DNA from 3 places in the Planococcus sp. FY231025 genome. Region 3 is predicted to be linked to each of the others. Evidence: riboswitches for the same ligand, from Rfam matches in the RefSeq annotation. Region 3 holds a riboswitch; each other region holds the start of a gene.
What was found. Region 3 has a riboswitch for S-adenosylmethionine ahead of ACTL32_RS16310 (O-acetylhomoserine aminocarboxypropyltransferase/cysteine synthase family protein). Riboswitches for the same ligand answer to the same signal wherever they lie in the genome.
Positions count from the first base shown of each region.

Region 1: linked by a shared signal. The riboswitch ahead of ACTL32_RS15330 (methionine ABC transporter ATP-binding protein) and the one ahead of ACTL32_RS16310 (O-acetylhomoserine aminocarboxypropyltransferase/cysteine synthase family protein) in region 3 are both predicted to bind S-adenosylmethionine.
Region 2: linked by a shared signal. The riboswitch ahead of ACTL32_RS02000 (methionine biosynthesis PLP-dependent protein) and the one ahead of ACTL32_RS16310 (O-acetylhomoserine aminocarboxypropyltransferase/cysteine synthase family protein) in region 3 are both predicted to bind S-adenosylmethionine.

Region 1 covers NZ_JBQJJG010000010.1:8,134-18,312, reverse strand. Annotated here, with positions in the region: gene ACTL32_RS15365 (3-hydroxyacyl-CoA dehydrogenase NAD-binding domain-containing protein) at 1-1,772, shown strand, start outside; gene ACTL32_RS15360 (acetyl-CoA C-acetyltransferase) at 1,800-2,972, shown strand; gene ACTL32_RS15355 (acyl-CoA dehydrogenase family protein) at 3,441-5,222, shown strand; gene ACTL32_RS15350 (arsenate reductase family protein) at 5,508-5,861, shown strand; gene gcvH (glycine cleavage system protein GcvH) at 5,940-6,320, shown strand; gene ACTL32_RS15340 (toprim domain-containing protein) at 6,394-6,732, shown strand; gene ACTL32_RS15335 (thioredoxin family protein) at 6,739-7,050, shown strand; SAM riboswitch class I at 7,099-7,203, shown strand; gene ACTL32_RS15330 (methionine ABC transporter ATP-binding protein) at 7,283-8,308, shown strand; gene ACTL32_RS15325 (methionine ABC transporter permease) at 8,301-8,969, shown strand; gene ACTL32_RS15320 (MetQ/NlpA family ABC transporter substrate-binding protein) at 9,018-9,845, shown strand; gene ACTL32_RS15315 (dicarboxylate/amino acid:cation symporter) at 10,049-10,179, shown strand, end outside.
Region 2 covers NZ_JBQJJG010000001.1:443,093-453,271, forward strand. Annotated here, with positions in the region: gene ACTL32_RS01975 (GntP family permease) at 1-1,171, shown strand, start outside; gene ACTL32_RS01980 (3-hydroxyacyl-CoA dehydrogenase family protein) at 1,257-2,204, shown strand; gene ACTL32_RS01985 (SDR family NAD(P)-dependent oxidoreductase) at 2,204-2,968, shown strand; gene ACTL32_RS01990 (NAD(P)-dependent malic enzyme) at 3,170-4,411, shown strand; gene metC (cystathionine beta-lyase) at 4,661-5,836, opposite strand; gene ACTL32_RS02000 (methionine biosynthesis PLP-dependent protein) at 5,833-6,954, opposite strand; SAM riboswitch class I at 7,030-7,134, opposite strand; gene ACTL32_RS02005 (antibiotic biosynthesis monooxygenase family protein) at 7,466-7,771, shown strand; gene ACTL32_RS02010 (hypothetical protein) at 7,768-8,121, shown strand; gene ACTL32_RS02015 (cobalamin B12-binding domain-containing protein) at 8,140-8,793, shown strand; gene ACTL32_RS02020 (STAS domain-containing protein) at 8,771-9,541, shown strand.
Region 3 covers NZ_JBQJJG010000011.1:21,670-31,848, forward strand. Annotated here, with positions in the region: gene ACTL32_RS16290 (CpaF family protein) at 1-896, opposite strand, end outside; gene ACTL32_RS16295 (AAA family ATPase) at 922-2,061, opposite strand; gene cpaB (Flp pilus assembly protein CpaB) at 2,076-2,867, opposite strand; gene metX (homoserine O-acetyltransferase MetX) at 3,327-4,340, opposite strand; gene ACTL32_RS16310 (O-acetylhomoserine aminocarboxypropyltransferase/cysteine synthase family protein) at 4,356-5,645, opposite strand; SAM riboswitch class I at 5,750-5,868, opposite strand; gene ACTL32_RS16315 (glycerol-3-phosphate acyltransferase) at 6,003-6,644, shown strand; SAM riboswitch class I at 6,724-6,837, shown strand; gene ACTL32_RS16320 (methionine ABC transporter ATP-binding protein) at 6,973-8,004, shown strand; gene ACTL32_RS16325 (methionine ABC transporter permease) at 7,994-8,644, shown strand; gene ACTL32_RS16330 (MetQ/NlpA family ABC transporter substrate-binding protein) at 8,692-9,534, shown strand; gene ACTL32_RS16335 (M20 family metallopeptidase) at 9,554-10,179, shown strand, end outside.

The DNA.
Region 1 (10,179 bases), on a different contig from region 3:
CGCCGAACTTCATCGCGAACCGGATCGGCACATACGGGCTGCTGGTAGCGCTTCGTGAAATGCAAAGCCGCGGCTATTCGATCGGTGAAGTGGATTCCGTAACAGGCCCATTGATCGGCCGTCCGAAATCCGCGACATTCCGTACATTGGATGTGGTAGGGCTTGATACGTTCATGCACGTTGCGAAAAATGTCTATGACCAGACGTCAGGCGAAGAGCAGAAAGTATTTGAAGCGCCAGCCTTCATGACGAAGATGGTCGAGAAAGGCTGGATCGGTGCTAAATCCGGACAAGGCTTCTTCCTGAAAAAAGACAAAGAGATTCTCGAACTCGACCCGGAAACAATGGAATACCGCACAGCCGGGAAATTGAAAACGCCTTCACAGGAAATGGCAAAACAGCAAAAAGGGCTTTCCGCGAAAATGAAGACTCTGGTTTATGCGAATGACCGCACAGGCGAATTGCTGTGGAACCTCTTCAAGCCGACCTTGCTTTATTCGGCGCAATTGCACGGCGAAATCGCCGATGACATCGTGGCAATCGACAACGCCATGAAGTGGGGCTTTGGCTGGGAACAAGGGCCATTCGAGACGTGGGATGCAATCGGCGTCCGCGAATCGGTTGAAAAAATGAAACAAGAAGGACACGAAATTCCGGCATTCGTTCAAAGCCTGCTCGACAGCGGCAACGAAAGCTTCTATAAAGAAGAAAACGGCGACCTCTATTTCTTCAATGGCGCGGACTACACACCGGTGCCGGTCAATGAAAAAGTGATCGACCTGAAGCGCTATAAGAAAAAACATGGCGTCCTGAAGTCGAATTCCGGTGCCAGCTTGATCGATCTCGGCGACGGCATCCTGCTGCTCGAATTCCATTCACACTCAAATGCCATCGGCTTGGATATCATGCAGATGATCAATTACGCGGTAGACGAAGTGGAGAAAAACTACAAAGGGCTTGTCATCGGCAACCAGGGCAAGAACTTCTGTGTCGGCGCGAACCTCGGGATGATCTTGATGGAAGCGCAGGACGACAATATCTTTGAACTCGATTTCACTATCAAGACGTTCCAGAATGCATTGATGAAAATCAAATACAGCTCCAAGCCGGTCGTTGTGGCGCCATTCGGCATGACACTCGGCGGAGGCGCGGAAGTGGCGCTGCATGCAGCTCATATCCAGGCATCGATGGAGACCTATATGGGCTTGGTTGAAGCCGGCGTTGGGCTGATCCCGGGCGGCGGCGGAAACAAGGAATTGTACATCAAACACTTGAAAGGCCTGCCGCATGGCGTCACGTTCGATTACCAGAACGTCGCAAGCAATGTTTTCGAAATGATCGCCATGGCGAAAGTTTCAACTTCGGCAGAAGAAGCGCGCGAAAACAACTTCCTGAACTTTACAGACGGCATCAGCGTCAATAGCGACCACTTGATCTATGACGCGAAGCAAGCCGCTTTGAATCTTTTCGAAAACGGCTATCAGGCTCCGGTACGCGATAAAGTGCCGGTTACAGGGGAACCGGGATATGCCACGCTGCTTCTTGGCGCAGAAGGCATGCTGATTTCAGGCTATATTTCGGAATACGATTTGAAGATTGCGAAAAAGCTTGCATTCGTCCTATCCGGCGGAAAGCTTCCGTACGGCACTTTGGTGGATGAACAGTACCTGCTTGATCTAGAGCGTGAGGCTTTCTTGAGCCTGGTCGCGAAACCGAAAACCCAACAGCGGATGCAGCACATGCTGGTCAAAGGAAAACCGCTCCGCAACTAAGGGCGAGATATTAAAGGAGGAAACAACATGCGCGAAGCAGTAATTGTGGCCGGCGCCCGTACACCGGTCGGAAAAGCGAAAAAAGGTTCTCTAGCAACTGTGCGCCCGGATGATTTCGGGGCACTGGTTGTACGGGAAGCGTTAAACCGGGCAGGATATGATGGCCCGATAGATGATTTGATTATGGGATGCGCTATGCCGGAAGCGGAGCAGGGCATGAACATCGCCCGCAATATCGGGGCCCTTGCAGGATTGCCTGATACAACACCGGCGGTTACAGTCAATCGGTTCTGTTCCTCCGGCCTTCAATCGATTGCCTATGCAGCGGAAAAGATCATGGTCGGTTCAGCCGAAGCGGTCATTGCCGGAGGCGTCGAATCGATGAGCATGGTGCCGATGATGGGCAACGTCATCCGCCCGAACGCGAAACTGGCAGAAACAGCTCCCCAGTACTATATGAGCATGGGACATACCGCTGAACAAGTGGCCACACAATATGGCGTCAGCCGTGAAGACCAGGATGCATTCGCTGTCCGCTCGCACGAACGGGCAGCAGCTGCGATCGCAGCCGGCAAATTCGACGAAGAAGTCGTTCCGGTCGAAGTGACCAAGCGCTTTGTCGACGAAAACAACAAGTACCAGGAAAAAACATTCATGTTCGAGATGGATGAAGGCGTACGCCACGGCACGAGCATCCAGACATTGAATAAATTGCGCGCTGCATTTTCTGCACGCGGTTCAGTAACGGCGGGGAATTCCTCGCAGACATCGGACGGCGCAGGGGCACTGTTGGTCATGGACCGGGAGAAAGCGGAAGCACTCGGCTTGAAGCCGATCGCAAAATTCCGTTCGTTCGCAACAGGCGGCGTGCCGCCGGAAGTCATGGGAATCGGACCGATCGTAGCCATTCCGAAAGCATTGAAAATCGCAGGCCTTTCGATTGAAGACATTGATGTTTGGGAATTGAACGAAGCTTTCGCTTCCCAGTCGCTCGCAGTCGTCCGCAACTTGGGCATCGATATCGATAAAGTGAACTTCAATGGCGGCGCCATTGCACTTGGCCATCCGCTCGGTGCAACAGGTTCGATCCTGACCATCCGCATGATGAGTGAGTTGAAGCGCCAAGGCAAGCAGTTCGGCGTCGTGACCATGTGCATCGGCGGCGGAATGGGCGCAGCCGGCGTCTTTGAAATGCTGTAAATCAAATTACTTGATAAGAATTCCCGCTATAAATTTCATACTATATACACCGCTTCGGCCGCTTTGGGCAGAGCAAAGACTATTGCTCCTGCGCAAGCTCGTCGCAAAAGAGTCACCCAAATGCTTTGGGCGCCTCTTTGGCTTCCGCTAGGAGCCGAGAAGAACACTCGTCTCCTAGCTCCGCCTAGCCCGTGGACGCGCCGGCGCTGGAAACTCACTTTGTAAAAGCGAGTTTAGGCATATCCATTATTTATAGAAGATATGGAGCAAAACAGCGCAGAAAACCGTACTGCTCCTGCAGCACTCCGTGCTTCGTCGCAAAGTACCGGCCAAATGCTGTTTGGCCGATACTTGCCTGCAGGAACAGCGAAGTGCATAGCGCGAAGGAGCAAGCGGTTTTACGCAGCTGTTTTGCGGAATATCTAGAACCTATCAAAGAAAATGAACGATAACTAGGAGGAATTCACAATGGCAGAAGAAAAAACATTGATCAAAGGCGGCAGTTTCCTAATTGAAGAAGCGGACCTTTCCCGGGTTTTCACACCGGAAGATTTCACGGAAGAGCATAAGATGATTGCGAAAACGACGGAAGACTACGTGAACACAGAAGTCATGCCGGTCGTCGAGAACTTGGAAAACCACGAATTCGAACATTCTGTCCGTTTGTTGAAATCGGCTGGAGACCTGGGCTTGCTGGGTGCAGATGTGCCTGAACAATACGGCGGCCTCGGGCTAGATAAAATCGCTTCTGCTTTGATCGCTGAAAAGATGTCCAAAGCAGGCGGCTTCGGTATTACGCACGGCGCACACGTCGGAATCGGTTCATTGCCGATCGTGCTTTTCGGAAACGAAGACCAGAAACAGAAATACCTTCCGCGCTTGGCAACAGGTGATCTGATTGCTGCATACGCGTTGACTGAGCCTAGCTCAGGATCCGATGCACTTGGTGCGAAAACGACTGCCCGCTTGAATGAAGCAGGCACGCATTACGTCTTGAACGGCGAAAAACAATGGATCACGAACGCAGGATTTGCGGATGTCTTCGTTGTGTACGCAAAAATTGACGGCGAAAAATTCTCTGCTTTCATTGTAGAGCGCGCTTACGACGGTGTTTCAGTCGGACCTGAAGAGAAAAAAATGGGTATCAAATCTTCTTCAACACGTACGTTGATCCTGCAGGATGCGCAAGTGCCTGTTGAGAACTTGTTGGGAGAAGCAGGGCGCGGACATGTGATCGCGTTCAACATCCTGAACATCGGCCGCTACAAATTGGGCGTCGGCACAATCGGCGGCGCAAAATATGCATTGGAATTGACCATCCCTTACACAAACCAGCGCCAGCAGTTCAAGACGCCGATTTCATCTTTCAACTTGACGCGCGAAAAATTGGCGACAATGGCTTCTCAATTGTATGCCCTTGAAAGCTCCGTCTACCGCACAGTCGGCTTGTTCGAAGACCGCATGAGCGGCTTTACAGACGAGCAGCACGCAGACGGCAAACTAGTTGCTGATTCCATCGCTGAATTTGCAGTGGAGTGTTCCATGAACAAATTCTTCGGAACAGAGACGCTTGATTATATCGTCGATGAAGGCGTTCAATTACACGGCGGCTACGGCTTTATGGCTGAATATGAAATTGAGAAAGCTTACCGCGATTCACGCATCAACCGGATCTTTGAAGGAACGAATGAAATCAACCGCCTGCTTGTACCAGGCACTTTGATCCGCAAAGCGATGAAAGGCGAACTCCCATTGTTCGAGCATGCACAAAAACTCCAGGAAGAGCTTTTGATGATGATGCCGGAAGAAATCGGCACAGAAGCATTGGCACAGGAGAAATACTTGGTGCGGAACGCGAAGAAGATCGCGCTTTTAGCGGCTGGCCTTGCGGCACAGACCTACGGAGCAAAACTTGAGCAGGAGCAGGAAGTGCTTGTGAACATCGCGGACATCGTCAGCAACGTCTTTGCAATGGAATCAGCAGTCTTGCGTACAGAAAAAGCGATCGCGGCTTCTGGCGAAGAAAAAGCGAAACAGAAATTGCTGTACACGCAGATCTATTGCCAGGAAGCATTCGACAAAATCGAAAAAGACGCAAAAGAAACTTTGCTTGCAGCTATCGAAGGCGACAACCAGCGCATGATGCTGTCAGCATTACGCAAATTGACGCGCTCGACTCCTTATAACGTCATCGCGAAAAAACGCGAAGCGGCAGTTAAATTGATCGAAGTTGAAAAATACGTCGTGTAAGAATTTTTTAAAACGCAGCTCAGGCTGCGTTTTTTCTTTGTTCAATTTCTATGGCAGATGGAGAGTAGTAAGGCATGAACAGGCATTTTCCAGTTATGTGCTCATAGAAGTACGGAATGTGCTCATAGAGCCTTAAAACCGCTCATAGAGAATAAAAACGTTAATCTTTTATAGAATTAGAAAACTCCATCACAATAAACACAGGCACCTAAAATAAATGAACATTTTTCTTCGTTCGACCGGCTAGCTGGATTTTGGTAAGCTTGAAGAAAAGGAGGTTTTATTGTGATTACATATTATGCTTATCCGAAATGCACAACGTGCCGCAACGGAAAGAAATGGCTTGATGAACACGGTGCCGAGTACCGCGAGATCAATATTGCTGAAGCGCCGCCGTCCAAGGAAGAGCTCCGCAAGATCTACAAAGCCAGCGGCATTGAACTGAAGAAGTTCTTCAATACGAGCGGCATGAAGTACCGTGAGCTTGGGCTGAAGGAAAAACTGCCGGAAATGGGCGAGGACGAACAGCTGGAATTGCTGGCTGGCGACGGGATGCTCATCAAGCGGCCGCTTGCATGGGACGGGGAGAAAACGACGCTTGGTTTCAAGGAAGACGTCTATGAAAATACCTGGAAGTAGAGCCATACATTTCTTGTGTTTCCCATATGTTTATGTCAAACTAAAGGGGAGCAAACTACATAATTTGGAGGGTTTTCGATGAGCACACCACAAGAACTTCGTTATTCAAAAGAGCATGAATGGGTAAAAGTAGAAGGCGGTACAGCACGCATTGGCATCACTGATTTTGCACAGGCCGAATTGGGCGATATCGTTTTCGTTGAATTGCCGCAAGTTGGGGACGAACTGAAAAAAGACCAGCCTTTCGGAAGCGTTGAATCTGTAAAAACCGTATCGGAACTTTACGCGCCGATTAGCGGCAAAGTGGTTGAAGTGAACTCTGAGCTGGAAGACAGCCCTGAATTTGTCAACGAATCTCCTTACGAAAATGCGTGGATGGTGGTAATCGAATCTCCTAGCGAAGCTGAAGTAGGCGAGTTGATGACAGCTGAGCAATATAAAGAAATGATCAACGAGTAATCTCAAAGCGCCTCCTTTTGGCGCTTTTTTTATACAGATTTTCTTTCATACCGATCTAGTGAGGTGTTGGCTTATGGAAAAAGTAATCGTGGTGGAAGGGATCAGCGATAAGACGCGGATCGCGCCGCTCATTGCAGAACCCGTGACGATTCTTTGCACAAATGGTACAGTAAGTGCATCGAGGCTTGAAGAACTGCTGCTGCCATATGAAGGCCTGGACATCATCATCCTGGTCGATGCGGACAAATCAGGAGAGAAATTGCGGAAATTGGTGAAGCGCGAATTTCCCGAAGCCCGGCACTTTTACATCAGCCCGAGCTTCAAGGAAGTGGCGGCCACGCCGATCCGCAACTTGATCGATGTTCTGATTTCAGCAAACGTTCAAGTCAATAAGTTATTAGCTGAGGGATGAAACGAAATGGAAGAATGGACTCATAAAGAATGGCTGAAAGAAAAAAACACGAACACGGTCGCCGCGTTTTATTTGTATACGCCGATGTGCGGCACATGCAAAGTCGCTTCCAAAATGCTCGATGTGGTTGAAGAGCTCCTGCCGGACATGCCGATGGGCAAAGCGGACTTGAACTATGTGCAGGAAATTGCCGGACTCTATAAAGTGGAAAGCGTGCCTTGCCTGCTCATCACAAAGAACGGAGAGCTGGAAGAAAAGATCTATGCATTCCAATCGGTGCCTTATTTATACGAAAAGTTAAAATCTATTGACGGATAAAGTGAAGCGTGGTAAATTGAATTTCTGAAATCAATTAAATATCGTCAACTCTTATTAAGAGTGGTGGAGGGAAGTGCCCTATGAAGCCCGGCAACCGTCATGAAAATGAAATGGTGCCAAATCACACAAGGCGAAAGCTTTGGAAGATGAGAGATCGGTTTAACTTTTAAAGTTACCCTTCTGCTCAAATTTGCGCAGAAGGGTTTTTATTTTGAGGCGGGAGTGTTTAGGAATGATCGAATTAAAACAATTATCGAAAGTGTTCGATACCGGTAAAGGTTCACTGACCGCAGTGGACGGCGTGGACTTGTCAATCGGCGGCGGCGAGATCTTCGGTATCATCGGCTATAGCGGCGCCGGAAAAAGTACATTGATCCGTTTGCTGAACGGGCTTGAAAAGCCGACAAAAGGTTCTGTCGTCATCAACGGGCAGGACATCACGAATATCAGCAGCGGTGAGCTGCGGAAGGCGCGCCAGAAAGTCAGCATGATTTTCCAGCATTTCAATTTGCTTTGGTCGCGCACCGTCAAAGAGAACATCGAGTTCCCGCTCGAAATCGCCGGTGTCCCGAAAGAGAAACGCGCAGCGCGCGTCCAAGAACTGGTGGAACTGGTAGGCTTGGGTGGACGTGAGAATGCATACCCGTCCCAGCTGTCAGGCGGCCAGAAGCAGCGCGTCGGCATTGCGCGCGCACTTGCCAATGAACCGGAAGTGCTGCTATGCGATGAAGCAACGTCTGCACTCGATCCACAGACGACGGACTCGATTCTGGACTTGCTGGTGGACATCAACAAGCGCCTTGGACTTACGATTGTGCTGATTACGCACGAAATGCACGTCATCCGGAAAATCTGCCATCGCGTCGCCGTCATGGAAGGCGGCCGGGTCGTAGAGATGGGCGATGTGCTCCGCGTCTTCCAGGCGCCGAGGGAAAACATCACCAAGCGATTTGTGGCGCAAGTGACAGATACGGAAGATTCACAGGAGACGATCAAGCATCTCCGCGAGTTGTATCCGGAAGGCGTGCTGGTAAAACTGGTCTTCGTCGGGGACCAGACAGAGCAGCCGATTTTGACCAAGTTGATCCGGAAGCATCCGGTCGATATCAATATTGTGCAAGGGAATATCGCCCATACACAACGAGGAGCATACGGAACATTGATTTTGCAGATAAAAGGCTCTCAGCCGGAAGTTGCTGAGGCAATGGCATTCTTGAATGCGGAAGGCGTCCAGACGGAGGTGATGGCAAATGATTGAGTCATTATTCCCGAACGTCGACTGGCAGGATATGTGGGAAGCCACGCTTGAAACATTGTATATGACGGCTATGTCGACGCTCTTTACATTCGCCATCGGCCTTGTGCTGGGCATCGTCCTATTTTTAACCGCACCTAAGCAATTATGGGCAAACAGCATCGTGAATTGGCTGACTGGCGCATTCGTCAATATTTTCCGGTCGATTCCGTTCATCATCTTGATCATTTTGCTGATTCCGCTTACGAAATTCATGATCGGAACCATCCGGGGGCCGAATGCGGCATTGCCGGCGCTGATCATCGGGGCAGCACCGTTCTATGCACGCATGGTGCTGATTGCATTGAAAGAGATCGACAAAGGCGTTATTGAAGCGGCGCGTTCGATGGGTGCAAGCACATGGACGATCATCCGCAAGGTGCTGCTGCCGGAGTCGAAGCCGGCGTTGATTTCCGGAATTACGGTTACGGCCATTGCCTTGGTCGGCTATACCGCGATGGCCGGCATCATCGGAGCAGGCGGTCTTGGCACGCTGGCTTTCCTTGATGGCTTCCAGCGCAGCCGCCAGGACGTTGTTCTGGTAGCGACCATCCTGATTTTGGTCATCGTTTTTGCCATCCAGTTTGTCGGGGACCGTTTGACGGTGAAATCAGATAAACGTTAATCTAAAATTCCATAATAAAAAACACCATAGAAAAGGGAGCGTACACACATGAAGAAACTTGTAACAGGAACATTATTGGCAGCATTGGCATTGGCAGGCTGCGGTGCAGAAGAATCCGGCAGCGGCGGATCCGGCGGGGAAGAGTCAAGCACATTGAAAGTGGGAGCGTCCAACGTACCGCATGCGGAGATTCTGGAGCAGGCCCAGCCCATCCTGGAAGAACAGGGTATTGAACTGGAAATTGAAACATACCAGGATTATATCTTCCCTAACCAAGATCTTGAATCAGGCGAAATTGATGCCAACTACTTCCAGCATGTCCCTTATTTAGAATCACAAATTGCCGAGAATGGCTATGAGTTTGAAAATGCCGGCGGCATCCATATTGAACCGATCGGAGTTTATTCCCAAAAATATAAGTCGCTTGAAGAACTTCCTGAAGGCGCAACGATCCTGATGAGCAGCTCTGTTGCAGACCATGGACGAATCTTGTCCATGCTTGAAGCGCAAGGCTTGATCACTTTGGATGAGTCGGTGGAAAAAACAACAGCCGAAGTAAGCGACATTACAGATAATCCGAAGAACCTGCAATTTGAAACAGATTACGAAGCGGCGATTCTTGTGCAAATGTATGAGCAAGGCGAAGGCGATGCCGTGTTGATCAACTCCAACTACGCGATTGATGCCGGATTGAACCCGCTTGAAGATTCCATTGCTCTTGAAAGCTCGGATTCACCATATGTCAACATCATTGCTGTCCGCAAAGGCGATGAAGACAACGAAAACGTCAAAGCCTTGGTGGAAGTGCTGAAATCTGACGAAATCCAAGATTTCATCCTTGAAGAGTGGGGCGGCTCAGTAGTGCCGGTCGACTAATAAAATGAACAAAAGGCCCCTGAATCAGATTCGGGGGCCTTTTGTATTTTGCTGAAGGAGTGGGAAGAGGAAAGGGAAGTTTTAACTTTGTTGAAATAATAAAAATATTTCGCGTATTGGAGATTCTATTAACTTTTTTTTACCTTTGTGATACTTTTGGATAATAAATAAAATACATTTGTTCATATAGGGAGGACATGGAAGTGAAGTTTAATTTTGGTTTATTGCCGAGAATTATTGTGGCTATCGCTTTAGGGGTGTTGATCGGTTCGTTTGCGCCGGAATGGCTGGCCCGGAGTTTTGCTACATTCACAACGATTTTTGGCAACTTTCT
Region 2 (10,179 bases), on a different contig from region 3:
CGCCGCGAACTTCCTGACCAATTACATGACGGGCTTCACCGGATTTATCGCGTCCTGGTATTTGATGTTCCTGACCGGTGCGATTTTCGGTAAAGTCATGGAAGACAGCGGTGCAGCTGACAGCGTATCGAAATGGATCGTCAGCAAAATCGGCATGAAGCGCGCTGCATTGGCAGTCGTTATTGCCTGTGCGGTTCTAACTTACGGCGGCGTCAGCTTGTTCGTTGTGGCATTCTCGGTTTACCCGATGGCGCTCAGCTTGTTCAAGCAGGCAGATCTGCCGCGCCGCTTCATCCCGGCTGCCCTGGCGTTCGGGTCGACCACATTCACCATGACATCTGCAGGATCGCCGGAAATCCAGAACTGGATTCCAATCGAATTTTTAGGGACTTCTCCGTATGCAGGATGGGAAGTCAGCGCGATCGTCGCAGTCTTTATGATGGTCTTCGGCTATTGGTGGCTGAAAAAGATGATTTCGAAAGCAGTTTCAAAAGGGGAGCATTTTGTGGCCCGGAAGACGGACCCTTCTGCGGAAACGCGAAGAGAATTGCCGAACCCGCTGCTCAGCATGATTCCGCTGCTCGTTGTCTTGATCATTTCGTTTATTTTCCACGATTCCTTGGGGACTTCGGCATTGATCATTGCGCTTTCTGGCGGGATCTTGGCGACGTACCTGATCAACCGGAAGTACTTCCAGAATATCGGCCATGCGTTCGGTGAAGGCGCACTAGGCGCCGTCATCGCCATTGCCAATACAGCAGCGGTTGTCGGTTTCGGCGGTGTAGTCCGTGCCACTCCGGCTTTCGAGTCGGCGGTTGGCGTAATGACGGGGATTCCGGGAAGCCCGCTGATCGGCGGAGCCTTGGCTGTTGCGGTCATCGCCGGCTTGACCGGATCTTCTTCCGGCGGACAGGCGATCGCCTTGCCGCTCCTGGCGCCGCATTACCTCGATATGGGCGTCAACGCAGAAGCTTTGCACCGTACGGTATCCATTTCTTCCGGATCGCTTGATTCCTTGCCGCAGGGCGGATATGTAGTGACGACCATCCGTTCCATCGCAGGCGAGACGCACCGGGATGCATATCCGGCATTCGGGGCATTGTCAGTCGTAGTGCCATTGCTAGGCGCCGTCCTAGCGGTCATTCTATTTTCATTGGGCTTAGGCCTATAAGCAATCATTGCCCAACAAGCTATGTTCTTCCGTAGTTTGTTGGGTATAATTCGTTATACAGAATAAAACAAAAGAGGGGTGCAGCATGGAGAAGATTTCAATTTTAGGATCGGGGACAATGGGCCATTCAATTGCCTTGTCCGCAGCATGGTCAGGCCAGCAAGTGAAAGTATACGGCATCAACGAGCAGGACTTGGAGAATGCGGATAAAGGGTTGGAAAATAAAATTCAGGTTATGGTGGACAATGGCTTGTTTGACGCGGCAGACGGCCGGCGCATCAAGAACAGCATCCACTTTTCGACTTCCTTGGAGGAAGTGGTGGAAGGGGCGACTTTCATCATAGAAGTGATTCCGGAAGTGCTCGATTTAAAAAAGGACATGTACCGGAAGCTTGAAAGCCTGGTCGGGCCCGAGACTGTCATTGCGAGCAATACATCCGGCTTTATGCCAAGCCTGCTGGCAGACGATATGGAACATCCGACCCGGCTGGTCGTGACGCATTTCTGGAACCCGGGACACCTGATTCCGCTTGTGGAAGTGGTCAAAGGCGAGCGGACGGATAATGAAACAGTGGAGCGCGCGATGGCAGTCGTCGCTTCGATGAATAAAAAACCGATCCTTTTGAACAAGGAACTGCCCGGGTTTATCGGCAACCGCCTGCAATATGCGCTGTTCCGTGAAGCACAGGCGTTATTGGATGCAGGGGCAGCCACCAAAGAAGACATCGATGCCGCGGTCACCTACAGCATCGGCCGGCGCCTGCCGGTGACGGGTCCGCTGATGACAGCGGATATGGGCGGATTGGACGTGTTCTCCGCCATTTCGAATTATCTGTTCAGTGACCTGGCGGATGATCCGCGCTCTGGCAAGACATTGACACAGCTTGTTGAAGAAGGGGATCTTGGCGACAAGAGCGGCAAAGGGTTCTACGACTGGGAGCCGGCTGTATCCGAAAAGATCAATGCCGAACGCGAACAGACCTTGATCCATTTCCTGAAAAATGATCTCAAAACCGGGCAGGAGGCTGAATGATGGTCGAATACTTCACGGAACTCAAAGGAAAAACCGTTATCGTCACTGGCGGCAGCAAAGGAATTGGCCGGGATATCGCCCGGACGTTTGCTGAACTCGGCGCCAATGTAGCGATCTCCGGGCGCGGCAAGGAAGCGCTGGACGAAACGCTGGCTGAGCTGCACAGCTTCAATCCGAATTGCATCGCGGTCAGCGGCGACTTGAGCGATATCCAGGAAGTGCGGCGTTTAGTCGACACGGCTGCCGAAACGTTCGGAAGGGTGGATGTGCTGGTCAATAATGCCGGCGTCAACATTGCCAAACCGGCGATGGAAGTCACCGAACAGGACTGGGACACCGTTCTCGACTTGAATCTGAAATCTGCTTTCTTTGCCAGCCAGGCAGCTGCGAAATACATGCTGGAGCAAGGGAGCGGACGGATCATCAATATCGCGTCGCAAATGGCCTTTGTCGGCTATATCAAACGGGCGGCATACTGCTCGAGCAAAGGAGGCCTCGTCCAGATGACCAAAGCCTTGGCTGTGGAATGGGCGAAGGCAGGCATCAACGTCAACGCCGTTGCTCCGACATTTATCGAAACCGAATTGACCGCGAAAATGTTTGAAGACGAAGCGTTTAAAAAAGACGTCGAGAGCCGGATTCTCCTTGACGGTTTGTCACAGCCGAGGGATATTTCCGGAGCGGTCTTGTATTTGGCTTCCGGCCTGGCGAACTTTGTGACCGGCGAAACGATCAAGGTGGACGGCGGCTGGACAGCAATCTAAAATTTCACGAATAAAAGCCTCCAAGGGAACTGGAGGCTTTTATTCGTTTTTATTAAAATTCCAGGTCTTGGAATAGTAAGCGCTTACGTTTCTTTTCCTTCTCGGTCTAAAGACTGAAAATTCATTAAATTAAGCGAAAAGCCTTTTATTTCGCAAAGAACTCTCTATAATAAAGCATTATGAACAAAGGGAGATGAGGCAATGACGAACCTGAGAAACGATTCTTTGCATTTGCATCGCGAGAACCGGGGAAAGCTTGAAGTACGTTCGAAAGTGGCGGTCAGGAACGAGAGGGATTTAAGTCTTGCCTACTCTCCGGGCGTAGCAGAACCGTGCAAGGAGATTGCGCAGGATGCTGAGAAGGTGTTCGATTATACGATGAAGGGCAATACGGTTGCGGTAGTCACGGATGGGACAGCGGTGCTCGGCCTTGGCAATATCGGACCGAAAGCGGCGCTTCCGGTGATGGAAGGGAAAGCAGTGCTGTTTAAGGAATTTGCCGGGGTGGATGCTTTTCCGGTCTGCCTCGATTCCACAGATGCAGAAACCATCATCCAGACGGTCAAATTGCTTGAACCGGGGTTCGGCGGTGTGAACCTCGAGGACATTTCAGCACCTACTTGTTTTATCGTGGAAGAGCGGCTGAAGCAGGAAATGGACATTCCGGTGTTCCACGACGACCAGCACGGCACGGCGATTGTTACGCTTGCCGGGCTGATCAATTCGCTGAAACTCGTCGGCAAAGGTGTCGAGGACGTCAAAGTGGTAGTCAATGGAGCCGGTGCTGCCGGAATTGCGGTCGTAAAGCTCTTGAGCAAATTCGGCTTCAGCCATTTGATCATGTGCGATACCAAAGGGGCAATCTATAAAGGGCGGACAAATGGAATGAACCCCTATAAACAAGAAGTTTCCGAAATGACCAATTACGCAAAGGAAACTGGCGGGCTCGCTGAAGTGATCCAAGGGGCGGATGTTTTTATCGGCGTATCCGCTGCCGGCGCCTTGACAGAAGACATGGTCGCGTCGATGAACCGTGACGCCATCATCTTCGCCATGGCGAACCCGAATCCAGAAATCCTGCCGCATCTGGCGAAAAATGCAGGAGCACGGATTGTCGGAACCGGGCGTTCAGATTTCCCCAACCAGGTGAACAACGTACTGGCTTTTCCAGGCATCTTCCGCGGAGCACTTGATGTGCGGGCTTCCGAAATCAATGACGCCATGAAAATCGCGGCAGTCGAAGCGATTGCCGGCCTGATTGAAGTTAGCGAACTTCATGACGATTACGTCATTCCGGCCCCATTTGACCAACGGGTTGCATCGGCTGTGGCTGCAGCGGTGGCAAAAGCGGCAATTGAAACAGAAGTGGCGCGTCATCCGTCCGCGCTAAAAGAAGCGGTGGACCTAAACGTCCCAATCGGAGCAACTGACAGACGCAGCTAATATATATAATAGAAGAAAGCCGTCAGTGTTAACGCACTGGACGGCTTTTTTTTGTGTAAATTGGGAATCGCCGATAAATCCCTAGAATCGCCGATAAATCCCCAGAATCGCCGATAAAACCCCAGAATCGCCGATAAATCCCCAGAATCGCCGATAAATCCCCAGGATCGCCGATAACCTTCAAGAATCGCCGAAAAACTAAAAAAATGAAAGCCGGATGCACAGAACAGGCATCCGGCTCTCAAGGGTTTATTTCACCAATTCGGCAGGGTGGGCACGCCGTACTTTCTGCAATGCCTGCTCCAGGTCTTCAAGCAGATCGTCCGCGTGTTCAAGCCCGACGGATAGGCGCAGAACGCCGTCCGTAATGCCGCGTTTTTCGCGCTCCTCTTTCGGCATGGAGGCGTGGGACATTGTGGCAGGATAGGAAAGGATCGTTTCAACAGCACCGAGGCTGACGGCGAAAATCGGAATCTGCAGACTTTCCACAAAGGTCTTGGCAGCGGCTTTGTCCGCAAGGCGGAAGGAAAGCACGGCACCGGCACCGGTTGCTTGGCGTTCGTGGATCGGATTCCCGGGATGGAAACGGAAGCCGGGATAATAAACTTCCTCGATAGCTGGATGGGTATGCAGGTAATCGGCGATGATGCGGGCGGAAGCCGATGACTGTTTCAGCCTTGAGCCCAGAGTTTTGATGCCTTGGATCAATGTATAGGAATCCTGTGCGCCTAGCACCGATCCGAACGTATTTTGGATAAATCCGAGGCGGCTGCCGAGTTCCGGATCTTTGGTGACAGCAAGCCCGGCAATGATATCGCTGTGCCCGGACAGGAATTTCGTTGCACTGTGGAGCACAAGGTCTGCGCCCAGATCCAAAGGGTTCTGATAAAGCGGCGTCATGAACGTGTTGTCGACGAACGTCAGACAATCATTCGCTTTGGCCAGTTTTGCGGCAATTTCAATATCGGTGATTTTCATCACCGGGTTAGATGGCGTTTCGATATAGACCACTTTGCTGTTCTCCTGGAAAGCGGCGGCCATTTCACTCAAGTCGGTCATGTCGACAAACGAATAGCTGATTCCGAACCGCGGCAGCACCTCGGTGACAAAGCGGAAAGTCCCGCCGTAGACATCTTCAGAAACGAGGACGTGGTCCCCGGCAGACAATAGCATGAATGCCGAAGAGATGGCGGCCATGCCGGAAGCGAACGCAAAACCGCGTGTGCCGTTCTCCAGTTTGGCAATGGTTTCTTCAAGCTTTTGGCGTGTCGGGTTGCCGGAGCGGCTGTAATCGAACAGACCGAACTCTTCAAAATCCGCTTGGTGGTATGTCGATGATAAGAAAATCGGGACATTCACTGCGCCTGTTTTCTCATCGGTGCCCGCTGCGTGGATCAATTGGGTTTCCAGACGGTTTGTCGTCATAGGCGTACGCCCTCCTTGTCGAATGTTTTCAATGCTTCGGCGAGGTCCGCCGCCAGGTCTTCAGCTTCTTCGATGCCTACTGAGAACCGGAGCAGCCTGTCGCAGATGCCGCGGCTTGTCCGCTCTTCATAAGGGATTTCAGCGTGTGTCTGGGTAGCCGGGTAGGTGATGAAACTTTCAACGCCGCCCAGGCTTTCGGCGAACGTGATCAATTCCAGGCTTTCGAGGAACGAGGCGACCCATTCCGCTTGATTCAGCCGGAATGACAGCATGCCTCCTTTCCCGGGATATAGAACGTCCGATACGGCCGGATGGGATTGCAGGAATTCCGCCATTTCCTTGGCGTTCTTTTCGTGTTGTTTCATGCGGAGCGGCAATGTCTTCAACCCGCGGATCAACAGCCATGAATCAAACGGCGACAGCACTGCGCCTGCCGAATTGTGAAGGACGGCTAACCGTTCGCACAGCGCATCTCCTTTCGCGGCAACCAGTCCGGCGAGTACATCGTTATGGCCGCCGATATATTTCGTGGCGCTGTGCACAACAATATCTGCACCGAGTGAAATCGGCTGTTGAAGATAAGGCGTTAGGAATGTGTTGTCGGCAATCAGCAGCAAATTGTATTTTTTAGCCAAAGCGGCATAGCGCTCCAGGTCGATTTCCTGCATCAAGGGATTGGTCGGCGTTTCGATGAAGAAGGCGCGGGTGTTTTCATTGATCAATGCTTCCGTCTTTTCGCCATCGTTGAAGTCCGAATAGTGCGTGTGGATGCCGAAGACATCTGAGTAATGGTTCAACAGGCGGTAGGTGCCGCCGTAAATGTCCTCAGGCACCACCAGTTCATCTCCCGGGCGGAACAGGGACAGCACCAATTGGATGGCAGCCATGCCGGAACTGCAGGCATACCCGGCATCTGCGCCTTCCAGCGCCGCAAAGCCTTCTTCGAGAACCGTACGCGTCGGGTTTTTCGTGCGGGTATAGTCGTAGCCGGTGGATTTACCGAGGCCTTCATGTTCGTATGCAGTCGATAAGTAAATCGGAGTGCTGACTGCGCCGGTTTTTTCATCGCTGCGGGTGCCTAATTGAACCAATCGGGTTTCTAAACTTCTCTTTGCCATTTCGCTCATCCTTTCAAAAAAAAAACAGGGGCTTTCTTCAGAAAAAGAAGAAAGCCCCTGTATAGGAACACGTTCTTCTCATCTTCTAGGCATGCGCCTATTGGAATTAGCACCTTGGCCTTTGCAGGCTGGTTGCTGAGACTTCACAGGGCCAAATCCCTCCGTCTCTCTAGATAAGAAATAAAATATGCAATTGAATTTATATAATACAGATTACTTTAATCCAATTGGATGGAAAAGACAAGGGGGAAACCGGATTTTTATTAATTTTCACTCAATAAGGGCGTTTGCTGGCGGCAGGAGGATTCCTTACGCGTTCAAGCGGGTATAGGATAAACCGGTGCCCCTGCCGGCGGATTTTCGCTGATGAGGGTTGCCGGCTTTAAAAAAGACAAGCGCTCCTTCTGTATCCAAGTAGTATTGAAATCTTACGGCGCAAAGGACAACGCTTTTAATTCGAAAATCGAAAGGTTATAATAAACACTAGAATTTAGCGAAAAGGGGCTTTTTGATGTATATTGTAACTTCCACTGTAACGGTGCCGGAAGAAAAGACGGACGACTTGATCGCCATCTATAAAAACCGCTCGCGGCGTGTCGACAAAGCGGATGGTTTCCATTCATTCCGTTTGATCCAAAATACCAAAAAGCCGAATGAGCTGACGGTACACCTGGAATGGCATTCAAAAGAAGCCTATATGAAATGGGTCAAGAGCAATGAGTTCAAGGAAATCCATGAACTGGAAAAGCATTACCCGGACCAGCAGCTTGCAGGCATTGTACCGAAAGTGCGGCAGTACGAGGTGGTTGCTGAATGAACACAGAAACCAAAGGCCGCATTGCTTCGGCAACGGCGACCAGCATTTATGAAGCTTATCCCTCGTTATGGGACCGGTTCGGGGAACGCGGATTCCTGCGTACGGAGGAAGACAACCGGCATCACTTGGACCATTTGGAGACGGCGTATGAGCTGCAGGACTCTAAAATCTTTCTCGATTACAGCGTTTGGCTGGAAGGCGTGTTGAACAGCCGCAATGTCGAGACCGGATTGATCATCGATAATTTTGAACGCCTGATGGATATACTGCCCGGAAAGGCAGAAAAGGCAGAAGAGGAATTCATGCTTTCGTGCCTGAAGCAAGCGAATAAAATGTTGTCGGAAAGATGACTTGAAGGAGGTTGAAGAATGATTCAACCGATACAACTCGCGGAATTGTTCCTGGATGGAAATGATGCGGAAGCCCTTGTGCAAGTTCGCAGATTTCTGGAGGAGTATACGCAGCACGAACTTTTTGCGCGATTGCTGACGCCGGCAATGTACCATATCGGCGAATTGTGGGAAAACAATGAGATCGGGGTAGCGGATGAACACTTGGCCACTGCCGTCTGTGATTTTGTTGTTTCCGCTGTCGAAAACCGGAAACAGCAGGGGGATGGCACGGAACGCAAAGTGATGGTCCTTGGCCCGGAAGGCGAAGACCATTACATCGGATTGAAAATGGTATCGAGCCGGTTCCGTGAGAACGGCTGGTCGGTGAAATACCTTGGCCCGAACTTGCCGCTTGACCATGCGTTGGATGCCGCAAAACGCTGGGAGCCCGATGCAATAGCGCTTTCAGCGGCGCTAGTCTACCGCCTGCCGTTGATCAAGACCTATATCAAAGAATTTCTGGAACTGGATCCGAAGCCGATTGTCTTTTTGGGAGGACGGGCAGTTTCAAAAGCGAATCCGGAGGCGCTCCGCAATGAAGGCGCGATCGTCTTGGAGGATCTTGAACAATTAGAGCGATGGCTGACGATGGGAGAGGAACTGCAAGATGGATACGGAATATCAGTTTGAAGGCTTGCCGCTCCCGGCATTCAAATTATCGAAGGAACTGAAAGTGTTGGGGATCTCTCAAGAAGCGGAAAAATTTTTCGGGCCAACGGCTTCATTCAAGGACTTGATTGATGAAGGCAGCTTGAAGAAAGTGGAGAAATTGCTGATGCCGGAAACAGGTCCGGTACGGTTTGAAATGAATGTGGTCTCTGCAAGCGGCGGTCTCCTATTGGCCGACCTTCATGGAAAATGGCAAAGCGACGAAAGCTGGACGGTTGTTGTTATCTCCAAAGAGGACAATATCGAGCGCATCTCGCAGCAATTGCGGCGCCTGCAGGAACGGCTGCGCGAGACCGACTATGATCTGTTTCAGGAAAAGGAGCTTTCCATGCAGCTGCTCCAGCGAGTCCGAATGCTTTCTGCACCGAGCATCCGTCTGGACCTCGACCAGATGCTCATCCCGCTTTTCGGCGACTTGACGGCAGTGAAAATGGAAGCGGTCGGCGACAATGTCCTGAAAAACATCCACGACTCGCACGTCGAAACGGCCATCATCGACTTTACCGCGGTGGACCAGATCGAAGAAGAAGGGCTGAAGCTCTGGAACGGCTTGATGCAATCGCTGAAGGTCATGGGCGTCGAGTGCATTGTGACCGGAATCAAACCGGCGCATGCCAAACGGCTGCATGACCTTGAATCCAATACCGTGATGCGCTTCGCCTCGACACTCCTCGAAGTGCTCAACGAAAAAAGCGGAAGCCGGCTCTGAAAAGAGCCGATTCAGCTTGTATACAAAAGAATATTTATTCCTCTTCAAGAATGAGAGTCATTTAGGAGAAGCTATCCCGGATCCGCCACTTCAGGCGGACGCTTTCCGCGGGCTCGCGCCGAACTAACTAAGAACCTGTGCTCCTGCGCAAGCTCGTCGCAAATGCTTGCCCTCGCAAGCTTCGGTCAAGCATTGACTGGCGTCCGAGTGGATTTCGGCACTTCGCTATCCCGCAGGAAAGCCAATGACCGAAGAGAGTTCGGTCATTGGCTTTGCGACGAAGTGCGAAGCACTGCAGGAGCACAATGTTTGCCCTTGCCGCCTTCCGTTGCGGATCCTAAAGTCAGCGGCTTGTAACTAGATACACAAAGCAGAATAAGCGTCTTAATCCTTTTTTTGATACAGGTGACGCTCCCGACCGGGCTGGCCACGGAGACTCCTGTGGGAGCAGCGAAGCGACTCGAGCTGAAGGCCCCGCAGGAAAGACTTGGCCTGCCAAGTCTTTGCGACGAAGCTAGCGCAGCGATGCAGGAGCATGGTTTTTCAGTGACGAGGAGACTGAAGCCGAGCCCACGGAAAGCGAAGTGGCCAGCCCGGTCGGGCTTATACATCTCTGTTCAATCAAATTAGACTTTTTC
Region 3 (10,179 bases):
GGCCGCATCCGTAGCGAGTTCCTCACCAACTGCCGGATGCTGACCTCACCGTTGCCTTCGACGTTCGCCGGGCGCGCCTCCATGCCGATGACGCTGCCCCGGTTGAGCCGCAATTCCGCCGAGTCTTCGATGGTGATGACCCGTTCACTGACCGGAATCGCTTTGGCTACTGCATTGAGCAGGGTCGTTTTCCCGCTCCCGGTTCCGCCCGAGATCAGGATGTTCAGCTTCGCCTTGACCAGCGCCTGGATAAACTGCGCCATCGGACCATCCAGCGAAGACATCCGCAAGAGGTCCTCCATTTCAAACGGCTCTTTGCGGAATTTCCGGATCGACAGGAGTGTGCCGTTCAGGCTGATCGGCGGAATGACCGCATTGACCCGGCTGCCGTCGGGAAGCCGGGCATCGACCATCGGCGAGCTTTCATCGATCCGCCTGCCCAGCGGCGCAATCACCCGGTCGACGATATGCCGCACATGTTCTTCGTTTTTGAACGTGATGTACGAAGCTTCGAGCCGGCCGTTCCGTTCCACATGGATTTCCTTTGGTCCGTTCACCAAAATTTCCGTGATGGTCGGGTCTTTCAACAATTGTTCAATCGGGCCGAACCCGACTGTTTCATCAATCAGCCGCGTCAATAATGTCTCGCGATCTGTTTTGGAAATGACGACTTTCTCTTCCAGCATGAACTGGCTGATAAGCCGCTCGATCGATAAGCGCCGCTCGGCTTCTTCAGCAGCGATAAGCGGCTCCAGATTGGTTTCCGCCAAAAGGCGTGCCTTGTAATGCTCAAGCAATTCTTCCAGATATGGGGTCAGGACTTGGGAAGTCTGCACAGAAACATGGTCGCTGACCGCTGCAGCGGTTTCGGTTCTTTTTCTTTGAAAGAGCGACATCGCTATCCTACCTCTCTAAAAACGGTTATTTTAACATCGAGACAACCCATTTGCGCATATCTTTTGCAGCCGGCGTCAATTTCTTTTCTTTCGGCATCTTCCGGAGCGTCTCGCCTTTATTGATCGCGGTCTGGACCCCTTTGATGTCGCGCCTGATTTCAGCAGCCACCGGATATTCGATAAACCGTTCGAAATCTTTTTTGCTTAATTCGTTTTCCCTGCCGACTTCATTCAATACGAGTTCAAGGCGGTCTGCTGTCGGGATTCCGAGCTTCTGGAACAATTCTTCCGTATGCTTGAAGACCCGGATCGATGGCGTATCGAGCAAAGTCGTATAATAGATTCGGTCCGCTTCCACAAGCGCGGTATATGTCCGCTCATCCATATTGACCGGCAAGTCGACGACGATGAAGTCGTAGGCGCGCCGGCAGACACGGAGAAGACGGGTGACAAAATCCTCTGTTATGTATTCCGCCAATTCTGCATCGCACGGGCTGATCAACAGCTCCATTTTCGAAAGCGGCTCTTTCTCGGTGACGTTCCGCAGATGCTGTTCCGTCATTTCTTTGATGACCGGTTCCAAATCCAAAATATTGCGCGCGGTCTCTACGCCGAGATAGGATTCGCCGCCGCCGTACTGCAGGTTCAGGTCAATGTAGAGAACCTGGGCGGTCGATTCAAACTTCAGCGTCTGGGCGAATGAAGTGCTCAATAAGGTTTTGCCGCTTCCGCCTTTTCCGCTGTAAAAAGCAAAGACCTGGCCGCTGCCCCGTTTGAAGCTCAATTGCTTCTCTTTTTCAGGAGCGATCTGAAGACGGGCGAGCAGGATGGAGATCTGGTTGTCGAGGCCATTCAAGTCCTCCGGGATGACGTAATAATCGATCGCCCCTGCCCGGACCAAATCGCGGAACAACTGGAAATCATGGCTCTCATGGACAAACACGATTGGTACGTTGTCGAGCTCCTGCTGCAAGTAAGCGAGCGTTTCCAGGTCCTTCCCCGGATTATGGAGCAGCAGGACAAGTGCAGGATCCATATTTTTCAGCTCGGACCGCAGATGGATTGGATCCAGCGAAGCGTAATCGAATTCACCTTCAAACTGCTGCATCAGCAAGGAATACATTTCGTTTTTCTGTCCGACAATCAATAGTTTGGATTGTTTCATCCCATATTCCTCCTTCAGCTTTTCGGCTTCGCAGTTTTCGGTTCTGCAGCGGCCGGCTTTTTTTCTGCCGGTTTAGTTTCAGCCGCCTTCTCTTCTGCCGGTTTTTCTTCTGCCGGCGGCGCCGGTGTTGCAGCGGCCGGGGCTTTTTCGGCCGGCGGTTCAGCTGCGGCTTCTGCTGGTGCTTCCCCGGCTTCCCCGTTGCCGACATTCGCTTTGATGATTCGTACACTGTCTGCATAATTCTGCATATGTATGAGTAGAGGCGCCTGATCCAACGCAATTTCGACTTGCACGCCGGCAAACTTCTTGGCTTCATTGGCTACGCGGGCCACTTTTACGTCTTTCATGAAAATTTCCGTCTTGTTGATGTCCTTGTCGCGCAGAGAGACGATAATATCCACCCGGTCGAGTGCTTCCAGCTGTTCGTCGAAAAAGACGCGTTCCGAAGCCATCAGTGTGATCAGCCTGTTGTTTTCTTCCATCACGGCAGATGCCTGCTTCAGCATATTTTTGGTGATCAGATCGCCGGATGACAAAGGAATGACCGATACTTTGTTCTCGAGATCGGTAGTGCTTGTAATGTGTTCATCTGTCACGAATTTCTTCGGAATCTTTTCTATCGTGACATCTTTCGGTGTTATGACGCTCCGCGAGGAGATATCCTGTCCGGCAGCGTAAACATCCACCATCGTGCCTAAATCATTGTTCAGTTCTTTCACTTTTTGCAGCGTCAAAAATCCGGCGGTTCCTGCCAAGATTGCAGCAAGCAGGAAAAAAATAATGGCTTTTCTCTTCGATTCGATCATTGCGGCACTCTCCCGGTTTTTTCTTCTTCAAATCCCTTGAAAACTATCGTGGAAAAACAACATGGTCCATCCCTTTTTCCGGAAGCTTTGCTGGCTTCAGCACCGACTTCCTTTAAACATGAATAAACTCTTCCTTACTTTATATCCTTACCACTTTCTCCTAAAGTTTGTCAAAATACTCCAAATAGACAAATGTCGTTTAATGGGTAAAAAGAACTTTAGGTCATTTTACCCAAAACGTTATTACTCTCCTTTTTTCATTCTATTACTCCGTTAATACAGATATTTAGTCCTACCATTCTGATACAAATCTATGGTTCCCCATTTTCAAAAATGTAAACATATTCCTTTATAATTATTTTTAACTATTTTTTCTTTTTTATTATCTTGATTTTAAGATGATTTAACTAGAGATATTTTCCTGCTTTAAAGTTCTGGAACCAATAAAAAAAGCCTATGCTATCGCACAGGCTGCAAATCGAGAATGTTATTCATTTTTTCCCGGATGTGGCCATCCCATTTTTCAAATTCGACCAGGAAACCGTCATGGCCGAATGCTGTTTCAATGAGAGCCCAGCTTGCTTTGGGCTGCTTATCGATCCATTCACTCATCCAGGGTCCGGGATATAGTAAATCATGTGTAAATGACAAGGAGTGCACCGCCACTTCCAGTCGGCTTTCTTCCACGTCATGGGTATTCATCGCCTTCAGCAATGTGACGTAGCTATTAGCATCAAAGCGCCCGGCCAGCTTTCTGCCCTGATAGGACAAATAGGACTCGACATCGAATCCTTTGCCGTTATGGCCGCGGCTGAACCGGTCATTGAAGAGCCCGCCGCTCCTGTACGTCACCATCCCCGCCATTCGAGCCGTTTCAAAACCTTTAATGAGAGAAGAATCCCTATAATTCCCGTTTTTGAATTCCGCATCGTTAACAATTGCGTGGATGCCGATCCAGTTGAACGCAATGCCGTAATCGCTGTAGGCTGGCGTCACTGCCAGCGGAAACACCGCTGAGACGAAACTGGGATATAGCCTCCCCCATTCCAGCGCTTTCATGCCTCCGAGCGAACCGCCGATGACAGCCGCGAGCCGGTCGATGCCCAGCTTCTGCAAAGCCGCATGCTCTGCCCGGACCATGTCGCGGATAGTGATTTCCGGAAAATCCGCGCGGTAGGGCTCGCCTGTTTTCGGGTTGACGGACAATGGACCGGTCGATCCGTTGCATCCTCCGAGCACATTGAAGGTGATGACTTGAAATTTCTCTGTATCCACGGCTTTGCCCGGCCCGGCCAACCCTGCCCACCACCCCGGATTCTCCGGAGTGCCGATCGAGAACTGGTCGCCTGTCAAAGCGTGGCATAGGAGAGCGACCGGAGCCCCTTCCTTGCCGCAGCGTTCATATGCGAGTTCGACACCTTCCAAGATTTCCGCCGATTCCAGCGCCAGCGAACCAATGGATACGTAAGCCATCTCATTCACCTCCTCTTATGCGTTTTCCAGAACGGCCGCTTTGATGGCCTGTTCGAGGTCGGCGATCAGGTCTTCCGGATTCTCCAGGCCGATCGACAAGCGGATCAATTCTTCCGTCACCCCTGAAGCTTTCAGTTCTTGAGCCGTCAATTGCTGGTGGGTCGTCGAAGCCGGGTGGATAATCAGCGATTTCGCATCACCGACATTCGCCACGTGGGACCATAAAGCGACACTGTCAATCACTTTCCGGCCTGCTTCACGGCCGCCCTTCACGCCGAAATTGACAATCGAACCATAGCCGTCCTTCAAATATTTTTGGGCCAATTGGTGCGACGGATGATCTTCAAAGCCGATATAGTTGACCCACTCCACTTGCGGATGATCCTTCAGGTATTGGGCGATGATGCGGGCATTGCTGTTGTGGCGCGGAATCCGCAGATGCAGCGTCTCGAGCCCCTGCAAAAAGGCATGTGCACTTTCCGCGCTGAGCGATGGTCCGAAATCACGCAGCAGCTGGACGCGGAGTTTGGTCGCAAATGCCGCTCCTGCCGCATCGATTCCATAGCGGATGCCGTGATAGCTTTCATCCGGTTCCGTGTAGTTGGGGAATCGCGGATTGTCGTAGTCGAATTTACCGCTGTCGACGACCACTCCGCCGATGGTCGTCCCGTGCCCGCCAATCCATTTCGTTGCCGAATGAATAACGACGTCCGCCCCGAACTCGATCGGGTTGCTGCCGTACGGCGAAGCGAATGTATTGTCGATCAATAATGGCAGGCCGTTTTCATGGGCAATCTCCGCCACTTTTTCAACATCAAAGACGTTCAGGCTTGGATTGCCGATGATCTCCCCGAAAATCGCTTTTGTCTTGTCTGTGATGGCGCCCCGGAAGTTTTCCGGGTCCGTGCCGTCGACAAATTTCACCGTGATGCCGTATCTCGGCAAGGTATTGGCGAACAAGCTGACTGTGCCTCCGTACAAATTGCTGTCTGCCACGATTTCGTCGCCGGCTTCCGCCAAGTTCATTACGGAGAATGCGATGGCCGCCATGCCGGAAGACAGGGCGACAGCTGCCGACCCGCCTTCAAGAAGAGCCACACGCTGTTCAAATACATCCACCGTAGGGTTCATGATGCGCGAATAGATATTTCCTGCTTCTTTCAAGCCGAACAAGTTCTGGGCATGTTCCGTATTCTTAAACACATAGGAAGTCGTTTTATGGATGGCGACCCCTCTCGCTCCGGTCACTGGGTCCGGCTGCTGTCCGCCGTGCAATAAAAGCGTTTCTGGTTTAAAATTTGTCATTTCTATTCCTCCTAAGGTTTTTTTGATGGAAACCGCGGGTTGAGGAGGGAACAGAAAAAGCCCTCTTCGGTTAAGAAGAGGGCCGTCACATACGGGTATGCCTCCTCTCATCTGCCAGATCCCGTCTTTCCGGATCTGTAGGATTTAGCACCTTTCCAAGCTGAGCTGCTTGTCGGTTGCCGGGCATCACAGGGCCTATTCCCTCCGCCTCTCTTGATAAGAGTATTCAGATTTAGTTTTCCATCATGTCCTGAAGTATATAAAATGGATGTGGGATTTGTCAAGCGGATAATTCTAAAAATTTTGAAACCTGCGCTCTTTTCAAACGTTAAATCTATAAGAGAAGGAGTGGAAAAGATGTTTTCATGGATAGTTATTGCTCTCATCATCGGTTATATTGTCGGCTGCATGCATGGTTCACTGGTCGCGCAGCTATTGACAGGCGTCAACATCAAAAAAGAAGGCGTCAAAAATTCAGGCGCTTCAAATGCAGCCATCGTGCTCGGCTGGAAATACGGAGCGCTGGTCGCTTTCCTGGATATTCTCAAAGGCGCAGCTGCCGTGTGGGTGTTCCGCTGGGCGCTGAATGCTTCTTCACTTTCAGAAGAAACCGTCTGGGCCCTGCTGTTCGTCGTCGGTGCCGGCGTCGTCATTGGACACAACTTCCCTTTCTATATGAGGTTCAACGGCGGAAAAGGAACAGCGGCCGTCATCGGCGTCATGGTGGCGCTCGACTGGAAGCTTGGCTTGGCCGGCCTGCTGCTTCTTGTCGGAGCAGCACTCGCCACCAATTACCTGGTCGCGGGCGTCTTGGTCCTGTATGCCACGTTCTTCGCCATTGCCTGGTGGCCCGCTGAAGGCGGACTGCCTTTGTTCATTGCGGCTGCGCTGTTCGCGATGGCTGTATTCAAGCACACGGAAAACATTTCCCGCATCGCAAACGGCACTGAAAATAAGGTTTCTTCCGTATTCCGGAAAAAGGCTGAAGGATCTTCCTGAAATTTTTTTAAAAGAAAAGGTTGACTTTTTCAACAATCCCCCATAAAGTAGTCCTTACAAATCAAATACGTACATCACTTTCTTATCCAGAGAAACCGAGGGACAGGCCCTATGACGTTTCGGCAGCGGATTCGCATCATGCGAAAACTGTGCTAACTCCTGCAAACGCATTTTTGCGTTTGGAAGATGAGAATGAGATGGTTTCATGCCGAAGCCTTCTTTTTTCTTGTGGATAAGAAAAAAGGGGGCTTTTTTTCGTTCAATTTCGGATAAAAAGCCCTCTGCGAAAAGATTTGCATTACTGGAACAGCTTGAGGAGGCTTACACTATGATTCAATTCGAGGAGGTAACAAAAACCTACCAGTCCGGCAAACAGTCGATCCACGCGCTGAACGGCATCGACCTGACTGTTGAAACTGGTGAAATATACGGCGTCATCGGCTTCAGCGGCGCCGGCAAAAGCTCGCTGATCCGGACAGTCAACCTGCTGGAGCGGCCAAGCAGCGGCCGCGTGCTGATTGACGGAAAAGACATCTCAACCTTGTCCGCAAAAGACATCCGCCAGACGCGGAAAGACATCGGAATGATCTTCCAGCACTTCAACTTGCTGAATTCCAAAACCGTTTTCCACAATGTCGCCATGCCGCTCATCCTTGCCAAAACGCCGAAAAACAAGATCAAGGAACAGGTGAAGGACCTGCTGGATTTTGTCGGTCTGGGCGATCAGGCAGAGAAATATCCCGACCAGCTTTCCGGCGGCCAGAAACAGCGCATTGGCATCGCCCGGGCGCTTGCCACCAATCCATCGGTTCTATTATGCGATGAAGCCACTTCGGCGCTGGATCCGCAGACCACCCAATCCATCCTGGAACTGCTGCGCCGCATCAATCGCGAATACAACATCACGATCCTGCTGATCACTCATGAAATGGGCGTCATCCGTGAAATCTGCGACAAAGTGGCAGTGCTTGAAGCAGGCAAAGTCATCGAACGGGGAACGGTGTTCGAAGTGTTCACCAATCCGCAGCACACGACGACCCAGCGGTTTGTCCGTTCCGTCATGAACGACGAACTGCCGGAATCGCTGCTGAAGCAGATCCAGGACCCGGACCGCAAGCACACCATCTACCGGATCCAGTTCACCGGCGCTTCTGTCGGACAGCCGCTCATGTCGCGGATATCCAGGGACTTCAACCTGGACCTGAATGTTTTGTTTGGCAATATCACCGAACTGCAGGGCGAACCATACGGCAATCTCATTGTCGAATTTACCGGCCCTGCCGCTGAAATCCAGCAGGCCTTAACATCCATACGCAGCAGCAATGTCAAAGTCGAGGAGGTGCGGAATTATGCTAGTTGATAACGAACAAATCCTGGAAGCCCTTTGGGAAACCATCTACATGACGGGCGCATCCTTCCTGTTCTCGCTGGTCATCGGCTTCCCGCTCGGCATTCTGCTGGTCGTTACCCGAAAAGGCCATTTATTGGCGAACGAACCGGTTTCAAAAGTACTGAATATCATCATCAATATTTTCCGGTCCGTGCCTTTCATCATTTTGATGGTCGCCATCATCCCGATCACCCGGCTGATTGTCGGCACATCCATCGGGACGGCCGCTGCCATCGTGCCGCTCGTCTTCTATGCCGGCCCTTATATCGCCCGGCTGATCGAAAACTCGCTGCTTGAAGTCGACCATGGTGTTATCGAAGCTGCCCAAGCCATGGGGGCATCGCCGTTCCAGATCATTTTCCGCTTTCTGATTCCTGAAGCGCTGAGCTCACTGGTTCTGGCCCTGACGATCGCGATCGTCGGGCTGATTGGCGCTTCTGCCATGGCAGGCGCCATCGGAGGCGGCGGACTCGGCGACTTGGCCATCACTTACGGCTATCAGCGGTTTGACACGCTTGTCATGGTCATTACCGTAGCCATCCTGGTCGTCCTTGTACAAGGCGTCCAGTCGGGCGGCAACTTGCTGTCCCGGCGGGTACGCAGAAGATAAATCCGTACTGCAAATTCAATCAAACTAATCTATTGGAGGAATACATCATGAAAAAACTTTCATCTCTTTTATTGCTGGCCATCCTGGCTTTGGTCTTAGCCGCCTGCGGAGGCGGAGACGACAGCGAAGGCGCTGACGGCAACCGCAAAATCACGCTTGGAATCAGCGGCTCGGATACAACCATCTGGGATTACATCGCGGACAAAGCCGAAAAAGAAGGCATCGACCTTGAAATCGTCACTTTCTCGGATTATGTAGCACCGAATATCGCACTTGCTGAAGGCGAACTCGATTTGAACGCTTTCCAGACCATCTCCTATTTTGATGAGTTTGTCGCCGAGCACAATATCGACATCGTTCCGATCGGCTCAACGGTCATTGCACCAATGGGCCTCTACTCCGAGAAATACGAATCCATCGAAGAACTTCCGGACGGTGCACAAATCGCGCTGCCGAACGAAGCGACAAACATGGGCCGCGGATTGCTTCTTCTCCAGGAAGCCGGTTTGATCAAATTGTCCGACGATGCAGGATTGACGGGCACTGCGGAAGATATCATTGAAAACCCGAAAAACATTGAACTTGTGCCGATGATTTCCGGCCAGACGCCGCGTGCAATGCCGGACGTTGCAGCATCCATCATCAATAACGGCATTGCGGTCGACGCCGGCCTAAATCCGACGGAAGATCCGATTGCCCGTGAAAGCGATACGGCAAAACCTTATATCAACCTGATCGCCGCCAGCGCTGAAAATGCCGACGATCCGGATTACCAGAAAATCGTAGAACTTTACCAGCAGGAAGACACAGCCGACTTTATCGTTGAGCATACGAAAGGCGCCCAGATTCCGACATTCGTTCCTGTCGAGGAGCTGGTCGACTACCAATAAACCGCAAGGAGGAATTTCAATGACATCAATCAAAGAAGCAGCCTTGACCATTTCACAGTCCATCGACGCCAAACGAAGCGAGTATATCGCAACAAGCCAGGCCATCCATGCCAAGCCGGAAATCGGCAACGAAGAGGTTTTTGCCAGCGCCACACTCGTCGAATTGCTTGAAGACGCGGGATTCGCCGTTGAGACCGGCGTCGCCGGACACGAAACAGCGTTTTATGCCAGCAAGGAAAGTTCGCTGCCGGGTCCGACAATCGCTTATCTTGCCGAATACGATGCGCTGCCGGGACTTGGCCATGCTTGCGGCCACAATATCATCGGCACGACCAGCGTCGCTGCTGCGATTGCCCTGTCTGAAACGTTCTCCACGACCGGCGGACGGGTAATCGTGCTCGGTACGCCCGCTGAAGAAGGCGGACCGAACGGCAGCGCGAAAGGAAGTTTCGTCAAGCATGGCCTGCTCGAAGGCATCGATGCCGCATTGATGATCCACCCTTCCGGCCGCTCCGCCGTCACAACTCCCTCACTGGCAGTGGATCCGCTGGAATTCCATTTCTACGGCAAGCCGGCGCATGCGGCAGGATCGCCTGAAGAAGGCATCAACGCGCTTGATGCGGTGCTTCAGCTTTTCAACAGCAT